Regions from separate parts of the Janthinobacterium sp. TPC_1 genome, predicted to be linked through region 3. Evidence: predicted binding sites of a transcription regulator. Region 3 holds the regulator's gene; each other region holds the start of a gene.
What was found. The regulator FNR, encoded in region 3, switches genes on or off when oxygen is low (the NO sensors DNR and NnrR bind a similar motif). The targets are predictions, from matches to a motif close to TTGATNNNNATCAA.
Positions count from the first base shown of each region.

Region 1: nirK (copper-containing nitrite reductase) is a predicted target of FNR. The motif match lies at 2,785-2,798, and genes of this name have one in related genera.
Region 2: ACQVLG_RS11650 (IPT/TIG domain-containing protein) is a predicted target of FNR. The motif match lies at 6,964-6,977, and genes of this name have one in related genera.

Region 1 is NZ_CP195157.1:702,597-712,372, forward strand. Features, by position in the region: gene ACQVLG_RS03455 (nitric-oxide reductase large subunit) at 1-502, opposite strand, end outside; gene ytfE (iron-sulfur cluster repair protein YtfE) at 517-1,194, opposite strand; gene nirK (copper-containing nitrite reductase) at 1,226-2,716, opposite strand; gene norR (nitric oxide reductase transcriptional regulator NorR) at 2,867-4,426, shown strand; gene ACQVLG_RS03475 (c-type cytochrome) at 4,567-4,908, opposite strand; gene ACQVLG_RS03480 (c-type cytochrome) at 4,920-5,249, opposite strand; gene ACQVLG_RS03485 (AAA family ATPase) at 5,458-6,351, shown strand; gene ACQVLG_RS03490 (GNAT family N-acetyltransferase) at 6,361-7,002, shown strand; gene ACQVLG_RS03495 (vWA domain-containing protein) at 7,082-8,176, shown strand; gene ACQVLG_RS03500 (cation:proton antiporter) at 8,488-9,036, shown strand; gene ACQVLG_RS03505 (cation:proton antiporter domain-containing protein) at 9,012-9,674, shown strand; partial or broken gene ACQVLG_RS03510 (YbdK family carboxylate-amine ligase) at 9,675-9,776, shown strand, end outside.
Region 2 is NZ_CP195157.1:2,372,714-2,382,489, reverse strand. Features, by position in the region: partial or broken gene ACQVLG_RS11680 (DNA topoisomerase III) at 1-297, opposite strand, end outside; gene ACQVLG_RS11675 (Smg family protein) at 571-1,035, opposite strand; partial or broken gene dprA (DNA-processing protein DprA) at 1,130-2,240, opposite strand; gene ACQVLG_RS11665 (hypothetical protein) at 2,273-2,554, opposite strand; gene def (peptide deformylase) at 2,547-3,089, shown strand; gene fmt (methionyl-tRNA formyltransferase) at 3,308-4,264, shown strand; gene ACQVLG_RS11650 (IPT/TIG domain-containing protein) at 5,658-6,794, opposite strand; partial or broken gene metH (methionine synthase) at 7,472-9,776, shown strand, end outside.
Region 3 is NZ_CP195157.1:1,539,616-1,549,391, forward strand. Features, by position in the region: gene ACQVLG_RS07475 (T6SS effector phospholipase Tle3 domain-containing protein) at 1-433, opposite strand, end outside; partial or broken gene ccoN (cytochrome-c oxidase, cbb3-type subunit I) at 680-2,106, shown strand; gene ccoO (cytochrome-c oxidase, cbb3-type subunit II) at 2,122-2,736, shown strand; gene ACQVLG_RS07490 (cbb3-type cytochrome oxidase subunit 3) at 2,738-2,941, shown strand; gene ccoP (cytochrome-c oxidase, cbb3-type subunit III) at 2,934-3,854, shown strand; gene ccoG (cytochrome c oxidase accessory protein CcoG) at 3,859-5,241, shown strand; gene ACQVLG_RS07505 (FixH family protein) at 5,344-5,868, shown strand; gene fnr (fumarate/nitrate reduction transcriptional regulator Fnr) at 5,993-6,751, opposite strand; gene ACQVLG_RS07515 (cache domain-containing protein) at 6,991-8,631, shown strand; partial or broken gene ACQVLG_RS07520 (ATP-binding protein) at 8,523-8,759, shown strand; gene ACQVLG_RS07525 (response regulator) at 8,953-9,776, shown strand, end outside.

The DNA of each region.
Region 1 (9,776 bases), 840 kb from region 3:
TGGCGTGCAGTGCAGGCGCGTCGGAGAACAGCTGGTCGTAATAGTGCGCCGTGTTGGCGATCGCTTGCACGCGGCGCGCCGACAGGCGCAGCACTTGCGCCTCATCGACCCGGTTGCCGCGGTATTCCAGCTTGAGCGCTTCGCGCAGCGCCGCCTGCGCGGGGCCGTCGAGCGCCGCGTAGGCCTTGCCATGCTGCTCTTGCGCGACCAGTTCCAGCCAGGCCGTCAGTTCGCGGTGCAGCCAGTCGGCCGTCCAGTCGGGCGCCTGATAGGCGCCGTGGCCCCAGATGGAGCCCAGCTGCATGCCGCCGACGGATTGCCAGGCCGTCTGGCCGTCGAGGATGCCCTCGCGGTCGAACAGCTGCCGGCCATCCTGCGCCAGCACTTGCGCGGGAATCGGCGGCGCCTGGCGATACACTTCCGTGCCGTAGTAGCCGAGCAGCGAAAACGTCACGATCAGCACACCGATCAGGGTGAACCAGAGTTTTTTGTAGGGACCCATGGGTCTTTCCTTTGTCAGTGCACCACGGCCGGCGCAAAGCGCTCGAACAGGATATTGTTTTCAGTATGGATGTGCGCCATCAGGTCTTCGCGGAAGGTGCGCAAGCCCGTGTACAGCGCGCGCCAGGTGGTGCAGGCGCCGCCAGGTGCGGTGATATCGTTCGTCATCGCCTCCATCGCGCGCAAGGCCACACCATGGTCGTCGTGCTCCATGCGCATCACGTTGATGGGCGCGCCGGCGCGTGGACCCTGGCCGCGCACGATCATGGGGAACAGCACGTCTTCCTCCTTGCGCATATGGCTTTCCAGTTCCTGCGCCATGGCCGACAGGTGTTCCGCCAGCCCGTGCGGACAGTCGGCGCGGTCGCCATGCACCTGCTCGACCTTGCGCGCCAGGCGTATCAGCTCGGGCAGCTGCTCGCGGTGCACGGCGTGGTAGCGCGCCAGGATGTGTTCCACCAGCTCGGTGGCCGGGGCGTCCTGCCAGTCACGCGCGCCGCTGGCGTCAATCCGTCCGGCCAGCACTTCCAGTTCCTTGACGATGGGCGCCGTGTCCACGCCGGCCGCTTCGGCGGCGGCGCGCAGGGTCTTGTTGCCGCCGCAGCAGAAATCCAGGCGGTGCGCATCGAACAGGCGCGTGGCGCCAGGGATGCGGCGGGCCAGCTGGCCCAGGGATTGTTCGATCATTTCCATAGCAGTTCCTTGATGATGAATGGGGGTTGTTTTATTGGACGGCGCCCGCGTGGTAGACGCCGGGCACGGCTTCGCCAGTCACTTCCAGCACGCCCACGGCGCCCTTGCCGGCGCGCGACAGCGCATGGTCGACCAGCAGATAGCTGCCAGGGTGCTGTACCTTGAGTTCGACGATGGTCGCGCCGCCCGGCGCCACCAGCGTGGTTTGCACGTCGTTTTTCGGGCTGCTGATCGAGCCTTCGCTGTACACCTTGTCGAAGATCTCGCCGATGATGTGGAATGACGAAATCTTGTTCGGGCCGCCCACGCCGAAATAGATGCGTACGGTCTCGCCGACTTTCGCCTGCAATTTGTGCGTCTTGCTCAGGGCGCCCACTTCGCCATTGAAGACGTAGTAGTCGGGCAGTTCATTGGCCATTTTTTCCAGGTTCGGTTCCTGATGCACGGGGGCGCCGTGCGGACGGCCCGTGTACATCTCGCCCTGCATCACGTAATACTCGCGGTCCACTTTCGACAGGCCGCCTTCCGGTTCGACCAGGATCATGCCGTACATGCCGGCCGCGATATGCTGCGGCACCAGCGGCGTGGCGCAGTGGTAAACGAACAGGCCCGGATTGAGCGCCTTGAAGGTGATCGTCTTTTCCTGCCCCGGCGCCACCTGCGTGTGCTGTCCGCCGCCATGGCCGCCCGTCACCGCGTGCAGGTCGATCGAGTGGATCATCTTGCTGTCCTTGGCGTTGAACAGGGTCAGTTCCACCGTGTCGCCCACCTTGGCGCGCAGCATCGGGCCGGGCACTTGCCGGTTGTTGAAGGTCCAGTAGGTAAAGCTGGTGCCGTCATCGAGCTTGCCCGGCAATTCCACCGTCTCCATGCGGTATTTCAGGGTTTGCGGCGCGCGCACGCCGATGGCGGAAGGCACCTGCGCCGGATTGGCGGCCACGCTGACGGCCGATGGATCGGGGCCGCGCATCGGCGACGGCGCGGGCGTGTACAGGGCCAGCGCGGCGGCCTGGCTCGATTCGCCCGCTGCGCTGCCGGCGCCAGCCGTCTTCGGTGCCCCGGCTTCGGCCAGCGAGGTGCCGGCGACTTCCAGCTTGCCTTCCATGCCGATCTGGCGGTGGCCGGGAATCGAGCAGTAATAGGTGAACGTGCCGGTGCGCGTGACCTTGAAGCGCACGGTGGTGCTGCCGCTGTTGGCGCTGAACTTGTTTGATGCCACGTTCAGTTCCGGGATCAGCAGGTCGTGCTCGGCGCCTTCGCCGCTTTTCAGCACCAGTTCGACCGTGTCGCCCACCTTGGCCGCCAGCAGCACGGGGTTGACCTGGCCCTTGGCGTCGATGAAGACCATCTTGCCGTCGACGATATTGGTTTGCAGCTCATAGCGCTTGAGCGTCGCAGGCGCGGCTTTGGCCGCAGTGGCGGCGGCGCTGGCCGGCAGGCTCGCCTGGGCTTGCACGGACAGGGGCATGGCCAGGACACAGACGGCGGCGGCAATGGCGCGGAGGGAGGGAGTCGTTTTCATCAGGCTTTCCTTGGTCTTGTATGCCGGTTTGGCACCCTTACCTAGGCAAACCGTGTGCCAGGAAAAACTTGTTTTAAATCAATGATTTGAAAAATGCAGGGTCGGTATGACCCTTTTCAAGCGTGGTCCGTTGTACCCTGCATGGTACTTATGACCACCACCGCCACCCACCTGCTGCTGCTCACCGACCTGGTCGCCGACCTGCCCGTGGCCGTGCGCCTGCAGCGCCTGGTCGGCAGCCTGCGCGCGCACTTCGGCTGCGAGGCCGTGGCCTTGCTCAAGCTCGATGGCGAGCACCTGCGCCCCGTGGCGATGGCCGGCCTGGCCAGCGACGCGCTGGGACGCCGCTTCGCCGTCGCCGGCCATCCGCGCCTGGCCGCCATCCTGCAGCGGCGCGGCGTGCTGTGCTTCCATCACGACAGCTCCCTGCCCGATCCCTACGACGGCCTGATCGCCGAGCGGGCCGGCGAACCGCTGCCCGTGCACGACTGCATGGGCATGGCGCTGGACCTGGAAGGCGAACGCTGGGGCGTGATCACGCTCGACGCGCTACAGGTGGGCACCTTCGATACGCAAGCGCAGCGCGACCTGGGCGAACTGGCCTGCGCCATCGAGGCGGCCGTGCGCGTGACCCGCCTGGAGACGGAAATCCGCGCCCTGCGCCTGTCGGGCGGCGCCATGCTGGCCGATGCGCAGGCGCCGCGCGAGGAACACGATTTCGTCGGCCAGAGCAGCGCCATCACACACTTGCTGCACGAATTGCAGGTGGTCGCCGATTCCGAGCTGCCAGTGCTGCTGCTGGGAGAGACGGGCGTGGGCAAGGAATTGTGCGCGCACCGCCTGCATCGGCTATCGCGTCGCGCTGGCAAGCCATTGATCCACGTCAATTGCGCGGCCTTGCCGGAATCGCTGGCCGAGAGCGAATTGTTCGGCCATGTACGGGGCGCGTTTTCCGGCGCCGTCAGCGACCGGCCCGGGCGCTTCGAGGCGGCCGAAGGGGGCACCCTGTTTCTCGATGAAGTGGGGGAATTGCCGCTGTCGATACAGGCCAAGCTGCTGCGCACCTTGCAAAATGGCGAAATCCAGCGCCTGGGCGCGGACCGGCCGCGCCGGGTCAACGTGCGCGTGATCGCCGCCACCAACCGCAGCCTGCGCGAACATGTGCGCGACGGCTCGTTCCGCGCCGATCTGTACCACCGTTTATCCGTGTATCCCGTGCCGATTCCGCCGCTGCGCGAGCGGGGCAATGACGTGCTGCTGCTGGCCGGTGGTTTCCTGGAACTGAACCGCGCGCGCCTGGGCTTGCGCAGCCTGCGCCTGTCCGCCGCGGCGGAAAACGCCCTGTGCCACTACCGCTGGCCGGGCAATGTGCGCGAACTGGAACATGTGATCAGCCGGGCCGCGCTGAAAGCGGTGATCCGCGGCGCGGACCGCAAGGACATCGTGACCCTGGAAACGGATATGCTCGACCTCGATGCGCTGGAAGCGCCGGCCGGCACGGACGCGCTGCTGCCGGCGCCGGCCGCGTGCGGCACGTCGGCGGCGCCGCTGCTATCCATGCATCAGATCGTGGAAGCGAGCCAGCGCCAGGCCATCCGGCAAGCGCTGGCGTTGCATCAGGATAACTGGGCCGCCGCGGCGCGGCAACTGGGGCTCGACGCCAGCAATTTGCACAAGCTGGCGCGCCGGGTCGGACTGAAGAACACCTAACCAAACCTACTGCGCGTCGGTATAGGCAACCTACGATGCTCACTGTGCTTCAGCACAGTTCCGCGTCTCGGCCGCCTCTCACTTCCGCTCGCTACGGTTTTGTCAGGTGTCAGAACAACCAATCAATCCGGCGCTAAAACTCAGCGGTGGGTCACCAGTGTGGTCGGCAGGCTGTGCAGGTAAGCGGCCAGATCCTTGATGTCCTGGTTGCTCAGCGGTTTCACCTGGCCCGTCATGATGGCGTTGTTGCGGCCATTGGCCTTGTCGCCCCGTTTATACGCCGTCAAGGCGTGTTCCAGGTAATCCTTGTGCTGGCCTGCCAGTTTCGGGTAGGACGGGTCGATGGGCGAACCGTAATCCTTGCCGTGGCAGGTGGCGCAGCTGTATTTTTCGGCCAGGGCCTTGCCCGTGTTGATATTGCCGGCGGCGCTGGCGGAAAACGAGACGGTGGCGCAAACGAGGGCGGCGAGTAATTTTGTCATCTGGCTGGTCCTCAGTTCGGCTTGGCTTGTTGCGCATAATACGCGGCGACATCGGCGATATCCTGGTCGGACAGGCTGCTGGCGATGCCCTTCATGCTGGGGTGCTTGCGGTCGCCCTTCTTGTAGGCTTGCAGCGCATTCTCGATATATTTTGCCGGCTGGCCGCCGATCATCGGCACCTGGAACACTTCGGGGAAGGTCGCCTTGTAACCGGGGATGCCGTGGCAGCCGATACACATTTCCACCTTGGCAGGGGCTGCCTTGGCGTTTCCTACAATGTCAGCCGCTGTGACGGCATTTGCTATGCCGGCAAGCACGAGAAGTGCAAATATTTTTTTCATAGTGGCAATGTGAACAAAGGTAATCGGAGAAACGCCAGAGCTGGTTTTTATTGATTTTATGTGTTGACAATTAAGGTTGACAATTAATCTGCTGCTTGCCGATTCTAGCCAAGATATTCTTGCAAGTCCACCTATAAAACCCGCATTGTAGGCAGGCAGGCACAGGCCGTCCGCGTGACGCTGCGCCACAGTTCTGTTTATACTCACCATTTCCCTACTTTGGCAGACCGCTCATGCAAGCACAGCCCCCCAGCAAGGCCAACGCTTCGAAGGTTCCGACAGCTATGTCGCCACCGCCGACCTGAAACTGGCCGTGAATGCGGCGCTGACCCTGCAACGCCCTCTGCTGATCAAGGGTGAGCCGGGCACGGGCAAGACCATGCTGGCCGAAGAAGTGGCCGCCGCGCTGAACATGCCGCTGATGCAATGGCATATCAAATCGACCACCAAGGCGCAGCAGGGCCTGTACGAATACGACGCCGTGTCGCGGCTGCGCGATTCGCAGCTGGGCGACGAGCGCGTGCGCGACATCCAGAACTACATCGTCAAGGGCGTGCTGTGGCAGGCATTCACGGCACCCGAGCCGGTGGTGCTCTTGATCGACGAGATCGACAAGGCCGACATCGAATTCCCGAACGACCTGCTGCGCGAACTGGACCGCATGGAATTCTATGTGTATGAGACGCGTGAAATGGTCACGGCGCGCCATCGTCCGCTCGTCATCATCACCTCGAACAACGAAAAGGAATTGCCGGATGCCTTCCTGCGCCGCTGCTTCTTCCATTACATCAAATTCCCGGACAAGGACACGATGGAGCAGATCGTCGCCGTCCACTACCCGCACCTGAAACAGGAATTGCTGGCGCAGGCGCTGCAAACCTTCTATGAGGTGCGCGACGTGCCGGGCCTGAAGAAAAAGCCGTCGACGTCGGAATTTCTCGACTGGCTCAAGCTCCTGCTGGCCGAAGACATCCCTGCCGAGGCGCTACGCAGCAAGGATAATAAAGCCGTCGTGCCGCCGCTGCACGGCGCGCTGCTGAAAAACGAGCAGGACGTGCACCTGTTCGAGCGCCTGATGTTCATGTCGCGCACCAACCGCTAAGGAGCGCCGGTGAACGACATCAGCCCGGACAAGGTCTTCGTCCCCCTGGAACTGCACGGCATCCGCCTCGAAGCCTTGGCGCCGCACCACGCGCCCGGCCTGCGTGCGGCGGCCATGGATGGCGAACTGTGGAATCTGCGCGTCACCTCCTCCGTGCCCGAGCCGGACCAGGTAGATCAGTACATTTTCAAGGGCATCGAGATGCGCCCTTCGCGCTTTGCCTTTGCCGTCATCGACGCGGCCAGCGGCGAGGTGCTCGGCACCACCAGCTACCACGACGTGGTGCCGGCCATCGGACGCCTGGAAATCGGCTACACCTGGTACGCGAAGCGCTGCCAGCGCAGCCACGTCAACACCACCTGCAAATTGCTGCTGCTGGCGCACGCCTTCGACACGCTCGGCTGCGCGCTGGTGGGCCTGCGCACCGACAATTTCAACCACGCCTCGCAGGCGGCCATTGAGCGCCTGGGCGCGAAAAAGGATGGCGTGCTGCGCCACCATGCGCTGCGCCGCGACGGCACCGTGCGCGACACGGTCATGTACAGCATCACGCGCGGCGAGTGGCCGGAAATCGCCGCCCATTTGCGCTACAAGCTGGCGCAGCGCCCCATCGCCGCACTGCCACGCGCGGGAGAACCCGCGCCATGCTGATCTGATCGATTTCTTCTTCACGCTCAAGGATGCGAAGATTCCCGTCTCGATCAAGGAATTTCTGACGCTTCTGGAGGCGCTGCAAAAGAACGTCATCGACGCCTCGATGGACGATTTCTACTATCTGGCGCGTTTGACCCTGGTCAAGGATGAGGCCCATTTCGACAAGTTCGACCGCGCCTTTGCCCAGTACTTCAAGGGCGTCAACGCGGCTTTCGACACGAACGCGGCGATTCCCCTCGACTGGCTGCTCAAACGCATGCAGCGCGAGCTGTCCGAAGAGCAAAAGGCACAGCTGGAAAAATTCGGCTACGACAAGCTGATTGACCGTCTGAACGAGCTGCTGAAGGAACAGAAGGAGCGCCACGAGGGCGGCAGCAAGTGGATCGGCACGGGCGGCACCTCGCCGTTCGGCAATGGCGGCACGAACCCGGAAGGCATCCGCATCGGCGGCAAGGGCGGCAACCGCACGGCCGTGAAAGTGTGGGAAGCGCGCAGCTACAAGGATTACGACGGCGAGCGCGAACTCGGCACGCGCAACATCAAGGTGGCCTTGCGCCGCCTGCGCAAGTTCGCGCGCGAAGGCGCGGAAGATGAGCTGGCGCTCGACGCCACCATCGCCGCCACGGCCAATAACGCGGGCTACCTGGACATCAGGATGCGGCCCGAGCGCAAGAACCGCATCAAGGTGCTGATGCTGTTTGATGTGGGCGGCAGCATGGACGACCATATCGAACGCACCGAGGAACTGTTCTCGGCGGCGAAGACGGAATTCAAGAACATGGAATTCTTTTACTTCCATAACTGCGTCTACGACTACCTGTGGAAGAACAACCGGCGCCGCAACGCCGAGCGTTTTCCCACCTGGGACGTGCTGCGCAAATACCCGCCCGACACCAAGCTGATTTTCGTCGGCGACGCCACCATGAGCCCCTACGAAATCCTGCAGCCGGGCGGCAGCGTCGAATACAACAACGAGGAAGCGGGATCGGGATCGGCGTGGCTGGCGCGCTTTACCCAGGCGTTCCCGAAATTCATCTGGCTCAATCCCGAAGCGGAAGGCTTATGGCAGTACCGCCAGTCGATCGGCGTGATGCGGCAGTTGATGAACAACCGCATGTTCCCCCTGTCGATCGACGGGCTGGAACGGGGCATGCGTCTGCTCAGTAAATAAAAGCACGCAACAAAAAGTCCATGGCGGCAGGGGGCCGCCATGCCGTACACTGCGACACGGCACTACCGTGCGGAGCATCTCCGCCGCGGGCGGGTAGCATACGCCGATACCAGCCCTGCCCTACCCTGCTGCATCCCGTGCGCGGCCGCCATGACCGCGACACTGTTCGATTGCGCACATCGTGCGCCTTCTGCTCCGGTAGAATCGGCGCATCGCTCTGCGCAAACCATGCACCACCGCTGCACCACGACATTGCCGCGCCAGCCCCCGTGCTGCCGGCCGGTGCCAGCGCCATTTTCAAAGGAATGAGCATGCAAAGTCTGATCTCGATCGCCGCCGACCTGTCCTGGCCGTTCGCCATTACCCTGGCCTGGGTAGTGGGCGAATTCGGCCACCGCTGGACTGGCCTGCCGCGCATCAGTTTTTACGGCGTGATCGGTTTCGTCCTCGCGCAGACGCAGGTAGGCATCCTGCCGCAGACGGACGCCGGCCCCATGCTGGTGCTGGCCGACGTGGCCTTCGGCCTGATCCTGTTCGAGGTGGGCTACCGCATCAACCTGCGCTGGCTGAAGAACAATCCGTGGATCGCCGTCACGGGCCTGGTTGAATCCCTGCTGACCTTTGCCGTCGTCTACTTCATCGGCATCGAATTCGGCAGCACCTCGATGACGGCGCTGCTGCTGGCGTCCCTGGCCATGTCCACCTCGCCGGCCACCATCATGCGCGTCATCAACGAAGAACGCAGCTCGGGCCAGGTCACGGAACGCATCGTCCACCTCACCGCCCTGAACTGCGTGCTGGCCGTGTTCACGTTCAACATCATCGTGGCTTCTGGTTGTTCCAGAGTTCCACCGACCTGATCGAGGCGAGCAGCAGCAGCGCCGCCGTGCTGGCTGCCTCCGTGGCCGCCGGCACCGTCTTTGGCATCGTCGTGCCAGCCATGCTGCGCCGCCTGGGCAACATGGCGCAGGATGCCACCGTCGCCTTCGCGCTGTCGGTGATGCTGCTCGTCGCCCTGACCTACACCACCAGCCTGTCGCCGCTGCTGGCCACCCTCACCTTCGGCCTGGTGGCGCGCCACCGCAGGGTCGCCTTCAGCCAGGCGCAGCGCAATTTCGGCGCCATGGGCGAGCTGCTGACGGTGCTGCTGTTCGTGTATGCCGCCTCGACCCTGGAATGGGCCAGCGTGACGGCGGGCGCGGGCCTGGCCCTGGCCGTCGTCGGCGGACGCTTGCTGACGAAGGTTGCCGGCGTAGCCGCGTTTTCGCACGTCAGCGGCATTTCCTGGCGCAAGGGCGTGCTGACGGGCGTGGCCCTGACGCCCGTCTCCGTCTTCATCATCCTGCTGCTCGAACACGCGCGCCAGCACGGCGTGAACTTCGGCGACGAATTGAACGCCCTGGCCGCCATCACCCTGGGCCTGGAACTGGTCGGCCCCGTGCTGGTGCAGCGCGTGCTGATGCTGGCCAAAGAAACCCACGAAATCAAGGAGCGCTAAATGCCGCTGGAACCCTTTGGCCAATCGGCCGCGCTGACCTTCGGCGTCGAACTCGAACTGCAACTGGTAAACCTGTCGGACTATGACCTGACGGCCGCCAGC
Region 2 (9,776 bases), 830 kb from region 3:
GGTGGTAACGTCTTTGCGTTTGATCAGCTTGTTTAATACTTTGAGACGCGCTTCCGTCTTGGCGATCGGGTTCAGCGCGAAATACGGTGGAATCATCGGCAAGTGCGCGAAACTCCATTTGCCGCGCTTCACGTCGAATTCTTCCGGCACGGCGATCTCCAGCAAGTGGCCGACCGCCGACGACAGGACGTATTCATCCGATTCAAAGTACTCATCGTGCTTGGTGAAGCCGCCAAGCGTCTTCGCGATATCGTTCGCGACAGAAGGCTTCTCGGCGATGATGAGGGTTTTTGTCATATTTTTTAGTCTCGAAAAATGCTCTAGGATAGTTTCAGCATGCGCATCATACAGTGCATTGCCAGGCGCCGACGCTTTTGTCTGCGCAAGGCCTTGTGACTTGTGGTCTTGTCAAGCGGCCAATGATAAGCGCCTATTGAAGAATTCGGCAAGTTATCTGCAAGCAAGAATGCGCAGGCGCAAACACAATGGTCTGGCGTGCGCGGTGCCGCAGCATATAGTAAGGGAGATGGCGCGGCAGCGGCGCCAGGTGCGGCCAGGGGTGTTTGTATACTAGTGCAGCAGGCGCGGCGGGAGATCTTCGTCGTCGACAAACAAGTCGTCGAACATCAAGGCGTCCGGTTCCTTGCCCTGGCTCCACAGCAGCATCAGCACGATGACTTTCAGCTTGCCCAGGGACACGGGCGCCTCGTCGAGCGCCAGCGCCCGTTCGATGACGATTTCGCGCTGCAGCGGCGAAAGCACCTTGGCGCTTTCCAGAAACTGGATGAAGCCGATGGCGGCCGTGCCCAGCACGTCGCTTTCCTGCTGCACGTAGAAGCGCGTGCCGGTGGAACTGGCCGTCAGGGTTTGCTCGGCACCGGCCATGGCGTTCAAGTCCGTCAGCCACACGAGCGCTTCGGAAATCTCCACGTCGTCGAAACCGACGGCCGACAGTTTGCGCGCCAGGACTGCCGGCTCGGGGCAGGCATCGGGGCGATAGTAAGTCTCGTAGAGGTACACCAGGATATCGAACATGGCTCTACTCTAGCAGCTAAGTTCGCTAAGACACAAGGGCGCACACCGACAAAGCGCCCCCGTGCGGCAAGGCCGCCACACAAGTGACAAGCTGTCATTTGCAGCGTTGAAACAGTCCTCCCGGCAAGCGTTCCACCAGGCCGGCCAGCTCCAGCGCCAGCAATTCGCCCATCAGCGCGCCCATGGCCAGGCCGCTGCGCGCGGCCAGCGTATCGGCATCGAGGGGATCGTGGCCCAGCGCGGCCAAGAGCGGCGGTTCGTCTGCCACCGCTGGCCGCACTGGAGGAACGCCGCCCAGCCACTGCAGCTCTTGCAGCACGTCATCGGCCGACTCGACCAGCTTGGCGCCCTGCTTGATGAGCGCATGGCATGGCACCCTTGGCCAAAGTCGCATGGATGGAGCCGGGCAAGGCATACACGTCGCGCCCCTGCTCGCCGGCCAGGCGCGCCGTGATCAGGGAACCCGATTGCGCCGCCGCCTCGATCACCAGCACGCCGCGCGCCAGGCCGCCGCTGATCAGCCGGTTGCGGCGCGGAAAGTTTCCCGGCATGGCCGGCAAGCCCAGCGCGTACTCGCTGACGATGCAGCCTTGTTCGGCGATTCTTTGCGCCAGATCAAGGTTACGTCGCGGGTACACCAGATCGGCGCCCGTGCCGATCACGGCCACCGTGCCGCCCGCGCCGCGCAAGCCGCCCTCGTGCGCATGCGTGTCGATACCGAGCGCCAGCCCGGAAATGATGGTCAGGCCCGCGGCGCTCAGCGCTTGGGCGAACGCAGCCGCATTCTGCATGCCTTGCGCGCTGGCATTGCGGCTGCCGATGATGGCCACGCCAGGGCGCGCCAGCAGTTCCGCGCGCCCCCGTACATATAACAAGAGCGGCGGATCGGCGATTTCCAGCAGCAGGGGCGGATACGCGGCATCGGCCAGGGTCAGCACGGCATTGCCGGGCCGCTGCAGCCATTGCAGGGTGAGCGCCAGCTGGCTGTTGGCCAGCGGCTTGGGCGCCTGCACGATGGCGCGCGCCACGCCGGCCGGCACCACCTCGCGCAAGGCCTCGAACGGCGCGGCAAAGATATCCGGCGGCAAGCCGAAGCGGGCCAGCAAGGCGCGTGCCGCCACCGGGCCCACGCCGGGCAGATGCTGCAGGCGCAGCCAGCCCGCCAGTTCCGTGGCCGTGTCCGCCGTTGTTGCAATTGCATGCATGACAACCTCGCTGTGTACTGTGCCATTCCATGCTAGCGCCATGGCAGGCGCGCGATGCCGACGCGCGCAAGGATGCGTGCAATGGCGGCGCAAAACGGCCCGTCATCCACAGGGCCATGGGTGTCTGTGATAAAATTTCCCTTTGCAGCAAACGAATAGCGCACTGGCAAACGCATCTGCCGCGCCGTTGCGCCATACGCGCCCGACCATAGCGTACTCAAAAATAAAATAGCCCTGCCATCGTCCGCATGGCCCAGGCATGAATAATCAGGCGCACCGGCGCCCACCTTAACCAGTCGAATCCGTATGTCCATATTAAATATCCTGCGTTACCCCGATCCTCGCCTGCACACGGTCGCCAAGCCCGTCACCGAATTTGACGCGCGCCTGCAAACCCTGATCGACGACATGGCCGAAACCATGTACGACGCCCCCGGCGTCGGCCTGGCCGCGTCGCAAGTGGACGAGCATATCCAGATGATGGTGATCGACATCACCGAAGAGAAAAACCAGCTGCAAGTGTTCATCAACCCGGAAATCACCTGGGCCAGCGAAGAAAAGCAGGTCTACGACGAAGGTTGTTTGTCCGTGCCTGGCGTCTACGATGGCGTCGAGCGCCCGGCCCGCATCAAGGTGCGCGCCCTGGACCGCCACGGCAAGCAGTTCGAACTGGAAGCCGATGGCTTGCTGGCTGTCTGCATCCAGCATGAGATGGATCATCTGCTGGGCAAGGTATTCGTCGAATACCTGTCGCCGCTCAAGCGCAACCGCATCAAGACCAAGATGATCAAGGAAATCCGTGGTCTCGAGCGCGAAGCGAGCTTGCGTGCGCAGAACCGCCGTTTCTGATAACACCTGACCAAACCTACTGCGCGTCGCGACTTGCGGCTTGCGATGCTCACTGTGCTCAAGCACAGTTCCGCTTCTCAGCCACAATTCGCTTCCGCTCGCTACGGTTTTGTAAGGTGTTAAAGGAGTTTTTGCAGCACTGCTGATAGACTGACCGTAACACCATGCCAGCCTGGCGCCTCCGGCGCGGGCCTGCGCACCTCACGTCAAGGAACCATATGAAAGTGATCTTCGCAGGCACGCCTGAATTTGCCGCCACGGCCCTGAAAGACTTGCACGAAGCGGGTTTTGACATTCCGCTGGTGCTGACCCAGCCAGACCGCCCAGCCGGACGCGGCATGCAGATGCACGCCTCGGCCGTCAAGCAATATGCATTGCAGCACGGCATCGAGGTACTGCAGCCCTTGTCGCTGCGCATGGACAGCAAGGACCCGCAGCGCGCCGCCGAGGCAAAGGCGGCCCACGAACGCCTGCTGGCCACGGATTACGACGTGATGGTGGTGGCGGCGTACGGCTTGATCTTGCCGCGCAGCACGCTCGACATCAAACCCTGTATCAATATCCACGGTTCATTGCTGCCGCGCTGGCGCGGTGCGGCACCGATTCACCGCGCCATCGAGGCGGGTGACGATGAAACGGGCGTGACCATCATGCAGATGGAAGAAGGCCTCGATACGGGCCCCATGCTGGCCATCGAACGCGTCCCCATCGAGGCGGGCGACTCCACCGCCACCCTGCACGACAAGCTGGCCAGACTGGGCGGCAAGATGATCGTCGAGACCCTGCGCAAGATGCAGCAGCAGCCGCTGGAAGCCGTGCCGCAGCCGGAAGCGGGCGTGACCTATGCGGCAAAGATCGCCAAGGACGAGGCGGCGCTCGATTTCAGCCAGCCGGCGCTGGAACTGGGCCTGAAAATCCGCGCCTTCAATCCGTTTCCCGGCGCCTGCGGCCAGGTCGATGGCGTGACCGTCAAGATCTGGGCCGCCGACGTGCTCGAAGCGGACAGCAAGGAAGCGCCGGGCCAGGTGCTGGCGGCCGACGCCCAGCACGGCATCGTCGTCGCTTGCGGCAATGGCTCGCTGCGCCTGACGGAACTGCAAAAACCGGGCGGCAAGCGCTTGCCCGCAGCCGAGTTCATCAAGGGCTTCCCGCTCGAAGGCAAGCGTTTCGTTTAAGAACCTGGCGCCATAAAAAAAGGGCTTGCCGCGGCAAGCCCTTTTTACATCCAGCCCGCTGGCTTAGCGGCGCTGCACCTTCATCAGGCGTGCGCCGACGGACGACGACAGGCTGACCTCGAAACGGCCGCCGGCCGGCAAGGCGCTGACGTCGACGCTGGCTTTGCCACCCGTCAAGTCACTGGCGACCACCGTCTTGCGGCCATCGGCGGCCACGTGCAGCACGGCGGCGTATGGTTCCGCATCGGCATTCCAGGCCAGCGCCAGCTTGCCGCCGCTTTGTATCGCATCGAACGTGGCATCGTTGGCGGCGGCCCTGCTGCGGCGCGCCGGGCGCTCCAGCTTGGCTAAAGCCTTACCTTTTGACAATACTTGCACGTCGCTGATGTCGCCCGGATTGGCAAAGCTGACGCGGAAATGGCTCATGGCGTTGCCGCCATGGTCAGCCACGGAGACGCCATCAAAAGGCAAGTCGATAGTCTGTCCCGACGCTGTCAGCACGCGCAGGGTATATGCCTGGCCGCTGCCGCTGGCCGCCGCACCGATGCGCGCGGACGAGGCAACGGCCGGGCGCAAGGCCACGCCGGCCGGCGTGATGCGGCCGGAAATGGTCAGGTAGCCATTCTCGGCCACGGACATGCTGGCGGCCAGCACATTGCTGCCCGTGATCTGCGTGCTGCGTTTGTCCAGGAATTGCTGCACCCGCGCATAGCTGTAGTCGGAGAACCAGGCGCCGCTGCAATAGCTCATCACATCCTTCATCGGCGTGCCGCCATACACTGCCTTGCTCAGCTGGCCAATGCTGCCCGCATAGTCGCTGTTATACAGAGGCTGCGGGCCCAGATTGCCATCCGCATACGGGTAGTCGACGGCGGCGCCGGCCGGGCCGCCGCAGGCAACGTGCTGCAGCGAGTGGTTGTGGCCCAGCTCATGCACGAGCGTGGTCAGCCATTCAGGCCATTGGTTACCGAAGGGATCGACCGATGCGATGCTGTTGAACCGCGCATCCAGGCCGATGGCCGACGTGAAGTCGTTGCCGCTGCTGCGCTGGTTGATATAGGCCAGGCCGGCGGCGCGGGTGGCGGACATTCTCGGCACGAAACCATAATAATAGGCGCCGCTGTCTTCCAGCGCGCGCTTGCTTTCCAGTTTGCCCAGGGCATCGCTCCACCAGCTGTCGGCCGTGCTGCTGCCCGGAATGCTCAGGGCCGCACGCGTCGTGATGCTGATGTTTTCCGTCGCATACGGATACACGCGCAGCAACGCAGCACGGATCACCTCGGCGTCAGGCAGTTGCGCCACGCCATCATCGGTGCTCAGGGGCACGAGTACCAAACGGATTCTGGCCAGGCTGGCCACCACGGGCGCCGCTTCCTGACTCACTTGCACGCCGTCATTGCCGACGGCCGTCACGCGCACGCGCACGCCGGGCAAGATCCAGCCAGCAGGCAGGACGGCACTGAAATTGCCGTTGAAACTGTAATCGCTTTTCGCCGTCGGCAAGAGCGCCGGCCCCGTCATCGTGATGCTGCCCAGGTTGCTGCCATTGGCGGCGGTCGCATTCAAGGTCACTGCCGGGCTGGCCAGGCCTGCTTGCGCGGCCAGCACGGACACGCGCACGGCGGCCGGCTTGCTGCGCGTCAAAGCGCAAGGCCATATTGCTGGCGTTCAGATTCATGACCTGCGCAAATTCAATGTTGCCCAGGGTAAAGGTCGACACCGTGCCCGCATTCACGGCGATGCGCGCAGCGGCCGACAGCATCACGTTACCCGTTGCCGAGGCTGGCGCAGACAGCAGCAGCTGGCTGGCACTGGCGCTGACGATGACGGCCGGCGTATTGCCTACCGTCGCCGAGCTGACCTGGTCGAGATTGCTGCCCTGCACCGTCACCGACAAGGTCGCGCCATTGACGGCCGACGTGATCGACGTCACCGCCACGCTGGCCAGGACCGTGTACGGGTCGCTGCTGGCCACATCGTTGTACGGCCCGCGCACCGTCAGCGCGCCTGTCGCTGCGCCCGCAGGCACCACCACGGTCACGCTGCTGGCCGTCTGGCTTTGCGGCGCCGCCGCCGCGCCATTGCCGAACTGTACCGCCGTCACGGCGCCCATGCCGCCGCCCGCGATCGTCACGCTGGAACCGACGCCGCCTGTCAATGGCGCGACACTGCCCACGCTCAAGGGCAGGTACACATTGACGTTATAGCTGGTGGCCGCCGTGCCGCTGGCGCTGACCAGACTCAAGGCGCCCGTCACGGGCGCGCCCGGCATGGCCAGGGTCACGCTGGTGTCGCTGGCGGCGCTGGTGGCAAGCGTCACGCCGCCCAGCTGGAAGGCCGTCACGCGGCTCAGATTCGTGCCCGTGACCACCAGACTGCCGCCGACGGCAACATTCGCCGCCGAAACGCTCGTCACGGCAGGAATCAGGGCGGGAGTGCCCGAGGTGGTCGCCACCACCGTGTCGCCACCACCACCGCCACCGCCGCCGCAGGCGGACAGGCCCAGCATGACAAACAATGCAACTAGCAAATGGTTTCTCATGGCTGGCAACCATGTTGGTGCAGCGCGGTGCCGGGGAGGACACGGAATAAATGTGACATATTGGTGACTTTTGGTGAGAATTTAATTTCGAAGAACCAATATTATGGGTTAATTCGATTCCTAAAGACAACTATTAATGCTTTTGATTCAATTGGTTTTGATAATAATTAAAATATCTGCTTGGCAAACTTTATTCTGGGCATTATTCCCTTCACTCTGTATTGGCTGAAATCAAAATTACTTTCCTTTGCAGCTATTGCCATTCGATTCATTAAAAAGATGCTGACATGGCGTAAATAATGTGGAAATTTTTCCACAGCCTAGACGCCATATCTTCCCGGCAACTTTGCTGGAAGAATTAACGTTTTGAGTAAGATTTTCAGGAATGTCATTTTCAGAAGCAGGCGTGGCGCAAGGCGATGTGTTGCAAGAAGGCCTGCCGTGGGGCGAACGGCCGCTTTTGCTTAAAACCAAAGCAGCCTGATGCCGTATAATTTTAGACCCGGTGAAATCAGGCGATTGCCACCTTCTGCCTGCCCTACCCGGCCGGCAACTCTCCGTCAGCTGATCCTGCTGGCCCGCAACCGCCTTGTAAAGTCTTGTCGCCGCGCCGCCGCCCGTTTGCCTATTGAAAGCATGAAATGAACGATACCGTGATCCCCGCCATGTCCCCGACCGAAGCCACCTTGCGCGCCATCCTGGCGCAGCGGATCATGATCCTCGACGGCGCCATGGGCACGATCATCCAGCAATACAAGCTCGACGAAGAAGCCTACCGTGGCGGCCCCGCCGGCCGCTTCATCGATTTCGCCGCGCCGGCCGACAGCGGGGCGCGCGAACTGTTTGTCAAAGGCAACAATGAGCTGCTGACCCTGACGCAGCCGCACATCATCCAGGAAATCCACGAGCGCTACCTGGCGGCTGGCGCCGACCTGATCGAAACGAATACCTTCGGCGCCACGACGATCGCGCAAGACGATTACCACATGGCCCACCTGGCCTATGAAATGAACGTGCAAGCGGCAAAACTGGCACGCGCCGCCTGCGACAAGTATTCCACCCCGGACAAGCCGCGCTTCGTCGCCGGCGCCCTGGGACCGGGACCGACGCCGAAGACGGCATCGATCTCGCCCGACGTGAACGACCCGGCCGCGCGCAACGTCACCTTCGACCAGCTGGTGGCCGCCTACCTGCAGCAGACGCAGGGCCTGGTGGAAGGCGGCGCCGATGTGCTGCTGGTGGAAACCATTTTCGATACCCTCAACTGCAAGGCGGCCCTGTTCGCCATCGACCTGTACTACGAGCAAAACCCTGGCGTCGTGCGCCTGCCTTTGATGATTTCCGGCACCGTCACGGACGCCTCGGGGCGCATCTTGTCGGGCCAGACCGTGCCCGCCTTCTGGAATTCCGTGCGCCACGCGAAACCGCTGACCATCGGCCTGAACTGCGCGCTGGGCGCCGCCCTGATGCGTCCGTACGCGGAAGAGCTGGCCAAGATCGCCGACACGTTTGTTTGCATCTACCCGAACGCGGGCTTGCCCAACCCCATGAGCGACACGGGCTTCGACGAATTGCCGGCCGATACGTCCGCCCTGCTGCGCGAATTTGCCGACGCGGGCTTCTTGAACATGGCGGGCGGCTGCTGCGGCACCACGCCCGAGCACATCGCCGCCATCGGCGAGTTGCTGTCGAAAAATACGCCGCGCACCGTGCCGGCCCTGTCGCACGACTTGCGCCTGGCGGGCCTGGAACCGTTCGTCGTCAATGACGAGTCGCTGTTCGTCAACGTGGGCGAGCGCACCAACGTCACGGGCTCGAAGGCGTTCGCGCGCATGATTCTCAACGAGCAATACGACGAAGCCTTGTCCGTTGCCCGCCAGCAAGTAGAAAACGGCGCGCAAGTGATCGACATCAACATGGATGAAGCGATGCTCGACTCGCTGGCCGCCATGACGCGCTTTTTGAACCTGATCGCCTCGGAACCCGATATTTCGCGCGTGCCCATCATGGTCGACTCGTCGAAATGGTCGGTCATCGAAGCGGGCTTGAAATGCGTGCAGGGCAAGGCTATCGTCAACTCGATTTCCATGAAGGAAGGCGAAGAAGAATCCTGCGCCAGGCGAAACTGTGCCGCCGCTATGGCGCGGCCGTGATCGTCATGGCTTTCGATGAAAAAGGGCAAGCCGACACCTTCGAGCGCAAGATCGAGATTTGCGCCCGCGCCTACCATTTATTGATCGATGCCCTGGACTTCCCGCCGGAAGACATCATTTTCGATCCGAACATTTTTGCCGTAGCCACCGGCATCGAAGAGCACAACAACTACGCCGTCGACTTCATCAACGCCACGCGCTGGATCAAGGAAAACTTGCCGTACGCGAAGATTTCGGGCGGCGTGTCGAACGTGTCGTTCAGTTTCCGCGGCAACGATCCCGCCCGCGAAGCCATCCATACCGTCTTCCTGTACCACGCCATCAAGGCCGGCATGACCATGGGCATCGTCAACGCCGGCATGGTGGGCGTGTACGACAACCTGGACCCGGAACTGCGCGAGCGCGTGGAAGACGTGGTGCTGAACCGCCGCGAAGACTCGACCGAGCGCATGATCGAATTTGCCGGCACGCTGAAGGCGGGCGGCAAGGCCGAGGCGCAAACCCTGGCGTGGCGCGAAGGCACGGTGCAGGAGCGCCTGTCGCACGCGCTGGTGCACGGCATCACGCAATTCATCGTGGAAGACACGGAAGAAGCACGCCAGGAACTGCTGCACAATGGCGGGCGCCCCATCCACGTGATCGAGGGCCCGCTGATGGCCGGCATGGACGTGGTCGGCGACCTGTTTGGCCAAGGCAAGATGTTCCTGCCGCAAGTGGTGAAGTCGGCGCGCGTGATGAAGCAGGCCGTGGCCCATCTGATTCCATTCATCGAGGAAGAAAAGCTGCTGGAAGAAAAACGCACGGGCATCGTCGCCAA
Region 3 (9,776 bases):
AGACCGAATCGCCATATTGCTGCAATTCCCTGTCGCTGGCCTTGTAGCCCCAGCGGAACTGGATCACGGGCGAGAAATGCGCTTGCGGCCCGATGAAGGTGGCGGCCGTGTAGTCGGGATCGACATAGCCGTCATCGCTCAGTTCGCTCCGATAGCCCACCGGCGTCAGTTGCCCCGCCTGCGCCGTGGCATGCGCCATGTGCTCGTCGCAGCGCTTCATGCGCGTGTTCAGGCCCTGGCACAAGCCGGCTTCGGCGGCGCGGTACCACTCGCCGCCGGAATTGACGCCATGCACGAAGATGACGATGCCCGGCGACGGCGCCTGCACCAGGCAAGCGAGCTTGCCGTGATCGAACAGGGTCGTGCCCTCGGCCTTGCCGACGACCAGGTCCACCGGGGCATCAAACGGGTCGCGGCGTTCGGGGTCTTCCATGGCGGGCCTTGGGCGTGTCTGGACAAGCCACTGTAAGTCATTGCTTCCATGCACGTTTTACGCCATGTCAAGCCAGCTGTTGCAGGGATCTTGCATGGCTTTTTTGACCGGAATATCACTTTATTTCGATGCCAGTTCGCTACGCTTATTTCATCCGGGGAATTTTGATCCACATCAAAGTTTTTTCGCGGTCAAACACTTACTCTCTGGCCACCATCATAAATAGTAATTCCAGGGAGAGTCTTTGTGGATCAATCGCTGAACTATAACTACAAGATCGTGAAGCAATTCGCGGTCGCTACTGTGGTATGGGGCATCATCGGCATGCTGGTAGGCGTTATCATCGCCGCTCAGCTGGCCTGGCCTGCCCTGAACCTCGACATACCATGGCTGACATACGGACGCTTGCGTCCGCTGCACACGAATGCGGTGATTTTCGCCTTCGGCATCTGCGGCCTGTTCGCCACCTCGTACTACGTGGTGCAACGCACCTGCCAGGTACGCTGTTTTCCGACAAACTGGCCGCCTTCACGTTCTGGGGCTGGCAAGCCGTGATCCTGTGCGCGGTCGTCAGCCTGCCCATGGGCCTGACCCGCGGCAAGGAATACGCCGAACTGGAATGGCCTATCGCCATCCTCATCGCCGTCGTCTGGATCGCCTACGCGATCGTCTTCTTCGGCACCTTGATCAAGCGCAAGGTCAAGCACATCTACGTGGCCAACTGGTTCTTCGGCGCCTACATCCTGGCCGTGACGATTTTGCACGTGGTCAATGGCGCCGTCATGCCAGCCTCGTTCACCAAGTCGTATTCCGCCTACGCGGGCGTGCAGGACGCCATGATCCAGTGGTGGTACGGCCATAACGCGGTGGGCTTCATCCTGACCGCCGGCTACCTGGGCATGGTCTACTACTTCATCCCGAAACAGGCCGAGCGCCCCGTGTACTCGTACCGTCTGTCGATCGTCCACTTCTGGGCGCTGATCTTCACCTACATGTGGGCGGGGCCGCATCACCTGCACTACACGGCCTTGCCTGACTGGACGCAATCGATCGGCATGGTCTTCTCGCTGGTCCTGCTGGCACCAAGCTGGGGCGGCATGATCAACGGCATCATGACCCTGTCGGGCGCCTGGCACAAGCTGCGCACCGACCCGATCCTGAAATTCATGATCGTTTCGCTGTCGTTCTACGGCATCGCCACCTTCGAAGGTCCGATGATGTCGATCAAGACCATCAACTCGCTGTCGCACTACACCGACTGGACCGTTGCCCACGTGCATGCGGGCGCCCTGGGCTGGGTGGGCTTCATCACCATGGGTTCGATCTACTATCTGCTGCCACGCCTGGCGGGCCGCACGCAGATGCACAGCACGCGTCTGGTCGACGTGCACTTCTGGGTGGCCACCATCGGTATCGTGCTGTACATCGCTGCAATGTGGATCGCCGGCGTGATGCAGGGCCTGATGTGGCGTGCGGTCAATCCGGACGGCACCCTGACCTACACCTTTGTCGAGAGCGTGAAAGCAACGTATCCGTACTACGTGGTGCGCGTGGCCGGTGGCCTGCTGTACCTGTCGGGTATGTGCATCATGGGCTACAACACCTGGATGACCTTGCGCGGCAGCAAACTCCCCGTCGCCCGCATTCCAGAACTGAACGCGGCGCACGCCTGATAGGAGCATAAGCAAATGAAATTTTCACATGCATGGATTGAGAGAAACCCCTGGCTGCTGATCGCCCTGGTCACGGTGGTGATCAGCATCGGCGGCGCCGTCGAGATCGTTCCCCTGTTCTTCCAGAAGAGCACGACGGAGCCGGTCGCCGGCCTGAAGCCGTACTCGCCGCTGCGCCTGGCGGGCCGCGACATCTACGTGCGCGAAGGCTGCTACAACTGCCACTCGCAGATGGTGCGCCCGCTGCGCGCGGAAACGGAACGCTACGGCCACTATTCGGTCGCCGGCGAGTTCGTCTACGACCGTCCGTTCCAGTGGGGTTCCAAGCGCACGGGGCCCGATCTGGCCCGCGTGGGCGCCCGCTACAGCGATGAATGGCACCGCACGCACTTGAACAACCCGCGCGACGTGGTGCCCGAGTCGAACATGCCGGCCTACCCCTGGCTGGCGAAGACCAAGCTGGTGCCTGACGACATCATGCCGAAGATGCGCGCCCTGAAACGCCTGGGCCAGCCGTACAGCGATGAAGAGATCGCCGCCGGCCCCGCGCAGCTGCAGGACAAGACGGAAGAAGACGCCCTGGTCGCCTATCTGCAGGGCCTCGGTACATTAATCAAAACAAGGAATTAGCATGGCAATCGAAAACCTGTTTGACAGCGCCAGCAGCGTCATGACGGTGGTTTCCTTTACGACGTTCGTGGGCATCCTGTGGTGGACGTTCAGCCGCAGCAATGGCGACTTCGACGCGGCGGCGCGCCTGCCGTTCGCCGACGACGCGCTCGACTATCCGGCCGAGGCCGAGATGAACCTGGCGAAGGAGCATAACCATGGCTGACTTTACCAATGGCTTCTGGAATATCTACGTCATCGTGCTGTCCCTGCTGGGCATCATCGGCTGCGGCGTGCTGCTGTACTCGCAGTCGAAAGTGAAAGTGGCCGCCGGCGCCCCCGCCGACGGCACCACGGGCCACGTGTGGGACGAGGACTTGAAGGAACTCAATACGCCGATGCCGCGCTGGTGGATGTGGTTGTTCTACATCACCATCGTCTTCGCGCTGGCCTACCTGTTCCTGTATCCGGGCCTGGGCAACTACGCCGGCAGCCTGGGCTGGAAATCCACGGGCCAGTACGAGGAAGAGCTGAAAAAGGCGGAAGCCGACTACGGTCCCCTGTTCAACAAGTACCTGAGCCAGGACTTGAAGACGGTGGCCGCCGATCCGCAGGCGCAAGCCATCGGCCAGCGTTTGTTCCTGACCTACTGCGCGCAATGCCACGGTTCGGATGCGCGCGGCAACAAGGGCTTCCCCAACCTGACGGACAAGGACTGGCTGTATGGCGGCGATCCCGACATCATCAAGACCACCATCATGCACGGCCGTAATGGGCAAATGCCGCCGATGGGCGCCGCGCTCGGTTCCGAAAAGGATGTCGAGAACGTGGCCCATTACGTGCTGAGCCTGTCCGGTTCCACCTCGGATCCCGTCAAATCCGTGCTGGGCAAGGCCAAGTTCGGCGCCTGCATGGCCTGTCACGGCGCCGATGCGAAGGGCAACCAGATGCTCGGTTCGCCTAACCTGACGGACAAGATCTGGCTGTACGGCGGCAGCGCCGATACCATCATGGAAACCGTGCGCAAGGGTCGCTCCAACACCATGCCGGCCTTCAGCGATTTCCTCGGCGAATCCAAGGTACACGTGCTGTCGGCGTATGTCTGGAGCCTGTCGAATCCCCAGACGCCCGTGAAATGATGTAATGGAACCTCAAGTCATCAAGATGTATGCGGCCCGCGAGCAAATCTACCCTCGCGAGGCCAAAGGACGCTACGCTACCTGGCGATGGGTATGCGTATGGCTTACCCAGCTCGCGTTCTACGGCTTGCCGTGGTTGACCTGGAATGGCAGGCAAGCCCTGCTGTTCGATTTGACCACGCGCAAGTTCTACATTTTCGGCGTCGTGCTGTGGCCCCAGGATTTCATCTATCTGGCGGCCCTGCTGATCATCTGTGCGTATTTGTTGTTCCTCGTCACGGCCATTGCCGGGCGGGTGTGGTGCGGGTTCTCTTGCCCGCAAACGGTATACACGGAAATCTTCCTGTGGGTCGAACGCCGCATCGAGGGCACGCGCAGCGCGCGCATGGCCCTCGACAAGCAGGGTCCGTCCCTGCGCAAGGCGTTCAAGAAGACGGCCAAGCACCTGGTATGGGGCGCCATCGCCCTGTGGACGGGCTTTACCTTTGTCGGCTACTTCACGCCGATCAAGGAACTGGCGCACGCGGTGACCACGCTCAATTTCGGTCCCTGGGAGTGGTTCTGGGTCTTGTTCTACAGCCTGGCAACCTACGGCAACGCGGGCTGGCTGCGCGAGCAGGTGTGCAAATACATGTGCCCCTACGCGCGCTTCCAGAGCGCCATGTTCGACCAGGACACCCTGATCATCACCTACGATGCCAAGCGCGGCGAACCACGCGGCGCCATGAGCAAGAAGGCCGGCAACAACGACAAGCTCGGCGATTGCATCGACTGCACCCTGTGCGTGCAGGTGTGTCCGACCGGCATCGATATCCGCAACGGCCTGCAGTATGAATGCATCGGCTGCGCCGCCTGCGTCGATGCCTGCAACAGCGTGATGGACAAGGTCGACCGGCCGCGGGGACTGGTACGCTACAGTACCGACCATGCGATGGAAAACAACTTCAATTCGAAGCAGATACGCCAGCGCGCCATGCGCCCGCGCGTCTTGATCTACACTTCCATCCTGGCCCTGATCATCATCGCCGTGTGTACTTCGCTGGCCCTGCGCACGCCGCTGAAGATGGACGTGATCCGCGACCGCGGTTCGATGGGACGCGAAGTGGAAGACGGCATGATCGAAAACGTCTACCGCCTGCAGATCATGAACACCTCGGAGCAAAGCCAGCATTTCAAAATCAGCGCATCCGGCTTGCCGGGCCTGACCTTGCTGACGCGCGAAGAAGTGACCTTGCAGCCAACGGAAACGCTGGGCTGGCCGATCCGCCTGCGCGTGCCGCACGGCGTCGGCGAGAAAGGCTCGAACAAGATTGCGATCGAATTGCAATCGCTGGACGACCCGTCGCTGCATGTGCGTGAAAGCGCGGTATTCATCGTGCCACGTTAACAAGGAAAGGCGGACGGGGACCGGGTGCCCTCGCCGCCGCCACGAAGTTGCAGGAAGGCCGGTTCCCGCATGGGGACTGGCTGATTAAACAGGAGAAATAGCATGTCCGACAGTCTGAAACTGCAACCTCCCGTTGCCCCGTGGTACAAGCACCGCTGGCCATGGCTGCTGATGATCGGTCCCGGCCTGTCCGTGGTCGTCGGCAGTTTCATGGGCTATATTGCGTTTACGCAACCCGATGCGCTGGTGGTGGGCGATTATTACAAGCAGGGCAAGGCCATCAACCAGGATTTGAAGCGCGACACGGCCGCCAGCAACCTGGCGATGGATACCAGCCTGTCGTATGACGTCGCTGCAGCGCGCCTCAGCGGTTCCGTGCACAGCTTCGGCAAGGCGTACCAGGGTCCGCTGCAGCTGCACCTGGCGCATGCGACGTTGCCGGAAAAGGATATCAAGCTGCTGGTGCAGCCCGATGCGGCCGGCAATTTTTCCGTGACGCTGCCGATGCTCGAACGCAGCCGCTGGCAGGTGCTGGTGGAAAACGATAAGCGCGAGTGGCGCCTGTCCGGCATCTGGACCTGGCCGTTGCAGCGCAGCATCGCGCTGCATGCGGATGAAGAACTATAACGTACAGTGCCGGGAAAACCGTAGCGAGCGGCAGTGATTTGTGGCTGAGAAGCACAGCTGTGCTATAGCACAGCGAGCATCGCAGGCCGCAAAGCGCGACGCGCAGTAGGTTTTGACGGTGCTGTTATTTGCAGACGTCCGTACCGGCCGTAATGGCCTTCAGTTTCGCCGGCTGCAGGATCTCGATCTCGCGGTTGGAGACGCGCAGCCAGCCTTCCTTCTTGAATTTCGACAATAAGCGGCTGACGCTCTCGATGGTCAGGCCCAGGTAGTTGCCGATTTCCTCGCGCGACATGCGCAGCTGGAATTTGCTGCTCGAATAGCCGCGCGCCTCGTAGCGCGACGCCAGGTTGACGATGAAGGCGGCAAAACGCTGCGTCGCCTGCATATTGCCCAGCAACAGCATCACGCTTTGCTCGCGCGTGATTTCCTGGCTCATCATGCGGTGGAAATGGCGCAGCAGGGTCGGCATGTTGCCCAGCAATTGTTCCAGGCTGGAAAACGGGATTTCACACACTTCACTATCTTCCAGGGCCACCGCATTACAGTGGTGGCGGTCGGCGCTGATGGCGTCCATGCCCAGCAGTTCGCCGGCCATCTGGAAACCCGTCACCTGCTCTTCGCCGCCGGGATTGATCTGGTACGTCTTGAAGTGGCCCAGACGGATCGCGTACAGGTTCTGGAACGAGTCGCCGATGCGGAACAGCGAGGCGCCGCGCACGATCTTGCGGCGGCGGCCGATGATCTGGTCCAGTCTGTCCATGTCGCCCACATCGAGGCCCATCGGCAGGCACAATTGATGCATGCTGCAAGTCGAGCATCGCGCACGCAACGCCTCCACGTTCACGGTGGGCAAGGTTGGAGTGAGTAGCGCTTCAGTCATGTCGGTACCTTTTAGAAAATGCAACAACAAGTTTACTGCATACAGGGTTGCCGTGTGCCAATTTCACCGCAATTTCGCTGAATAAACGACGTTCCGACTTTAATTATATGGCAACATCGTCAAAAGGCCGTACGGGGCAGGCAATTTGCGCGGTGGCGCTTGCCAAGCTGGGGCATTGATAGGAAAATTCCTGACAGCATTATCTGCCGCCTGTGCCGCCCGGTACTGAAAAGGAAATCATGAAGCCTCTCGGCATCAAAGCAAAAGTCGCGCTGGCCACCAGCCTGACCTCGATCGCCATGATCGCGCTGGTCACGATGATCCAGGTGCAGCACATGCGCGACGATTTCACCCGAGTACTGCTGAGCCAGCAGTCGTCCCTGATCACCCGCACCGCCGCCGAACTCGACGACAAGCTGGCCATGCTGCTGCAGATCGTCACCCTGACGGCCAGGCAGCAGCCGCCGGAACTGATCGCCCAGCCCGCCCAGTTGCGCCAATACTATTCGCGCCGCTCGATGCTGGTGCTGTTCGACGACGTGCTGGTGCTCGACGCGCATGGCGCCGTCGTGGCCGACATGCCGGAAGTGGCGGGGCGCGCCGGCATCAATGTTGCCGAGCGCGAATACTTCCAGACCGTCCTGCGCACGCGCCAGCCCATGATCACGGAACCGATGCTGGGCAAATCGAGCGGCATGCCCATCGTGCAGATGGTGGCGCCCGTGCTGGCCGCCGATGGCCAGGTGGCCGGCGTGGTGATCGGCGTATTGCGCCTGTACAAGGACAACCTGCTGGGCCGTTTGCGTTCGGAAAAGATCGGCAAGAGCGGCTATTACTTCATCCTCACGCGCGGCGCCGTGCCGCGCTACGTGCTGCACCCGGACACCAGCCGCTTGCTGCAGCCGCGCCTGCCGAACGCCAACCTGACGACGACCCAGCTGCTGAAGGACGATGGCGAAGGCAGCATGGTCAGCACCAACAGCCGCGGCATTACGGCCGTCAACAGCTTCAAGCGCCTGAAATCGGTGAACTGGCTGCTGGCCGCCTCGCTGCCCATCGACGACGCCTTCGAACCGTTCGATGGCGTGCTGTACCGGCTGGTGCTGTGGAGCATCCTCGCCTCGCTGCTGGCCGCGGCAGCAGTGCTGGGCTGGGTTACCGTGCGCCTGCTGTCGCCCCTGGTGCGCCTGCGCGATACCCTGCAGGCGCTGCGCACCAGCGGCAGCCGCTTCACCCCCGTACCCGTGCAGCAGCGCGACGAGATCGGCCAGCTGACGGAAGCCTTCAACGGCCTGATGAGCGAACGCGACCGGCTGCAGCAGGAGCTCGAAGCGCGCGCGGCGGAGCTGGAACAGGAGCGCGACCGGGCCGAGGCGGCCAACCGCGCGAAGAGCGATTTCGTGGCCAACATGAGCCATGAAATCCGCACGCCCCTCAATGCCGTGCTGGGCATGGTGTATCTGCTGGGAAATACCAAGCTCGATACGGAACAGCGCAAGTATCTGACCATGGTGCGCGTGGCGGGCCAGTCGCTGCTGGGCATCCTCAACGACGTGCTCGATTATTCGAAGATCGAGGCGCGCCGCATGGAATTGTCGCCCGTCGAATTCGACCTCGACGAAGTCATGAACACGCTGGCCACGACGATGACGATGAATGCGGGCGAAAAGGAGCTGGAACTGGCATTGCCGTCGAGCCCGACGTGCCGCGGCGCCTCGTGGGCGACGCCCAGCGGCTGCAGCAGATCCTCGTCAACCTGGCCGGCAACGCCATCAAGTTCACGGAGCAAGGCGAAGTGGTGGTGGCCGTCAGTCTGGCCGAGAAGGACAACGGCCGCGCCTGGCTGCGCTTTGAAGTGCGCGACACGGGCATCGGCATGACGGAACTGCAGCAACAGCAGCTGTTCGCCGCGTTTTCGCAGGGCGACCAGAGCATCACGCGGCGCTTCGGCGGCACGGGCCTGGGCCTGGCCATCAGCAAGCAGCTGATCCACATGATGGGCGGCGACATCGCCGTCGCCAGCAGCGAAGGCAAGGGCAGCCGCTTCTGGTTCAGCGTGCCGTTCGACATGCTGGCGCAGCCGGCCGAAACGCGGCGCACGCCCACCCTGGGCCAGCTGCGCCTGCTGGTGGCCGACGACAACCGCACCACGCGCGAGCTGATCGTCAAGCTGATCGAGGCGGGGCTGGCTGGCCGACGAAGTGGATTCCGGCTTTGCCGCCATCGAGCTGTACCGCGAGCGCCTGGCGCAGCAGCAACCGTACGACGTGGTGCTGGCCGACTGGCACATGCCCGTGATGGACGGCCTGGCCACGGCCAAGGCCATCCGCCAGGCGGCGGCCGGCCAGCGCCAGCCCATCGTGGTGATGGTCAACGCCTTCGCCCGCAACCACCTGGAGGAAATCTCCAGCGCGGCCGAGGCCGACGTGGTGCTGATGAAGCCGATTACGGGCTCGAGCCTGTTCGATGCCCTGCACCAGGCGCTGATTGCCAAGCACGACGGCGGCGAGCAGCGCATCCTGCACCAGCCGCTGGGCACGGAACTGGCCGGCGTGCATTTCCTGCTGGTGGAAGACAATCATCTGAACCAGGCCGTGGCGCGCGGCATCCTCGAACACATGGGCGCCACCCTCGACGTGGTGGGCGACGGCTTGCAGGCGGTGGAACGGCTGCGCACGGAGGCGCTGCGCTACGACATCGTGCTGATGGACATGCAGATGCCCGTCATGGACGGCTTCAGCGCCACCCACATCATCCGCACGGAACTGCGCTTGAGCCTGCCCGTGATCGCCATGACGGCCGGCGTGCTGGCGTCCGAACGCGAACGCTGCATGACGGCCGGCATCAGCGACTTCATCGCCAAGCCCGTCGTGGTGGAAGAGATGATGGAAGTCATCCTGCGCCACCTGCCCAAGCGCCCGCCAGTGCAGGCGGCAGGGCCGGCGCCCGTCGCCGATGAGGAGGTCTTTTCCATGGCGCCGCTGATGCGCGTGATGGGGCGCGACGCGAAAGGGCGCGGCGTGCT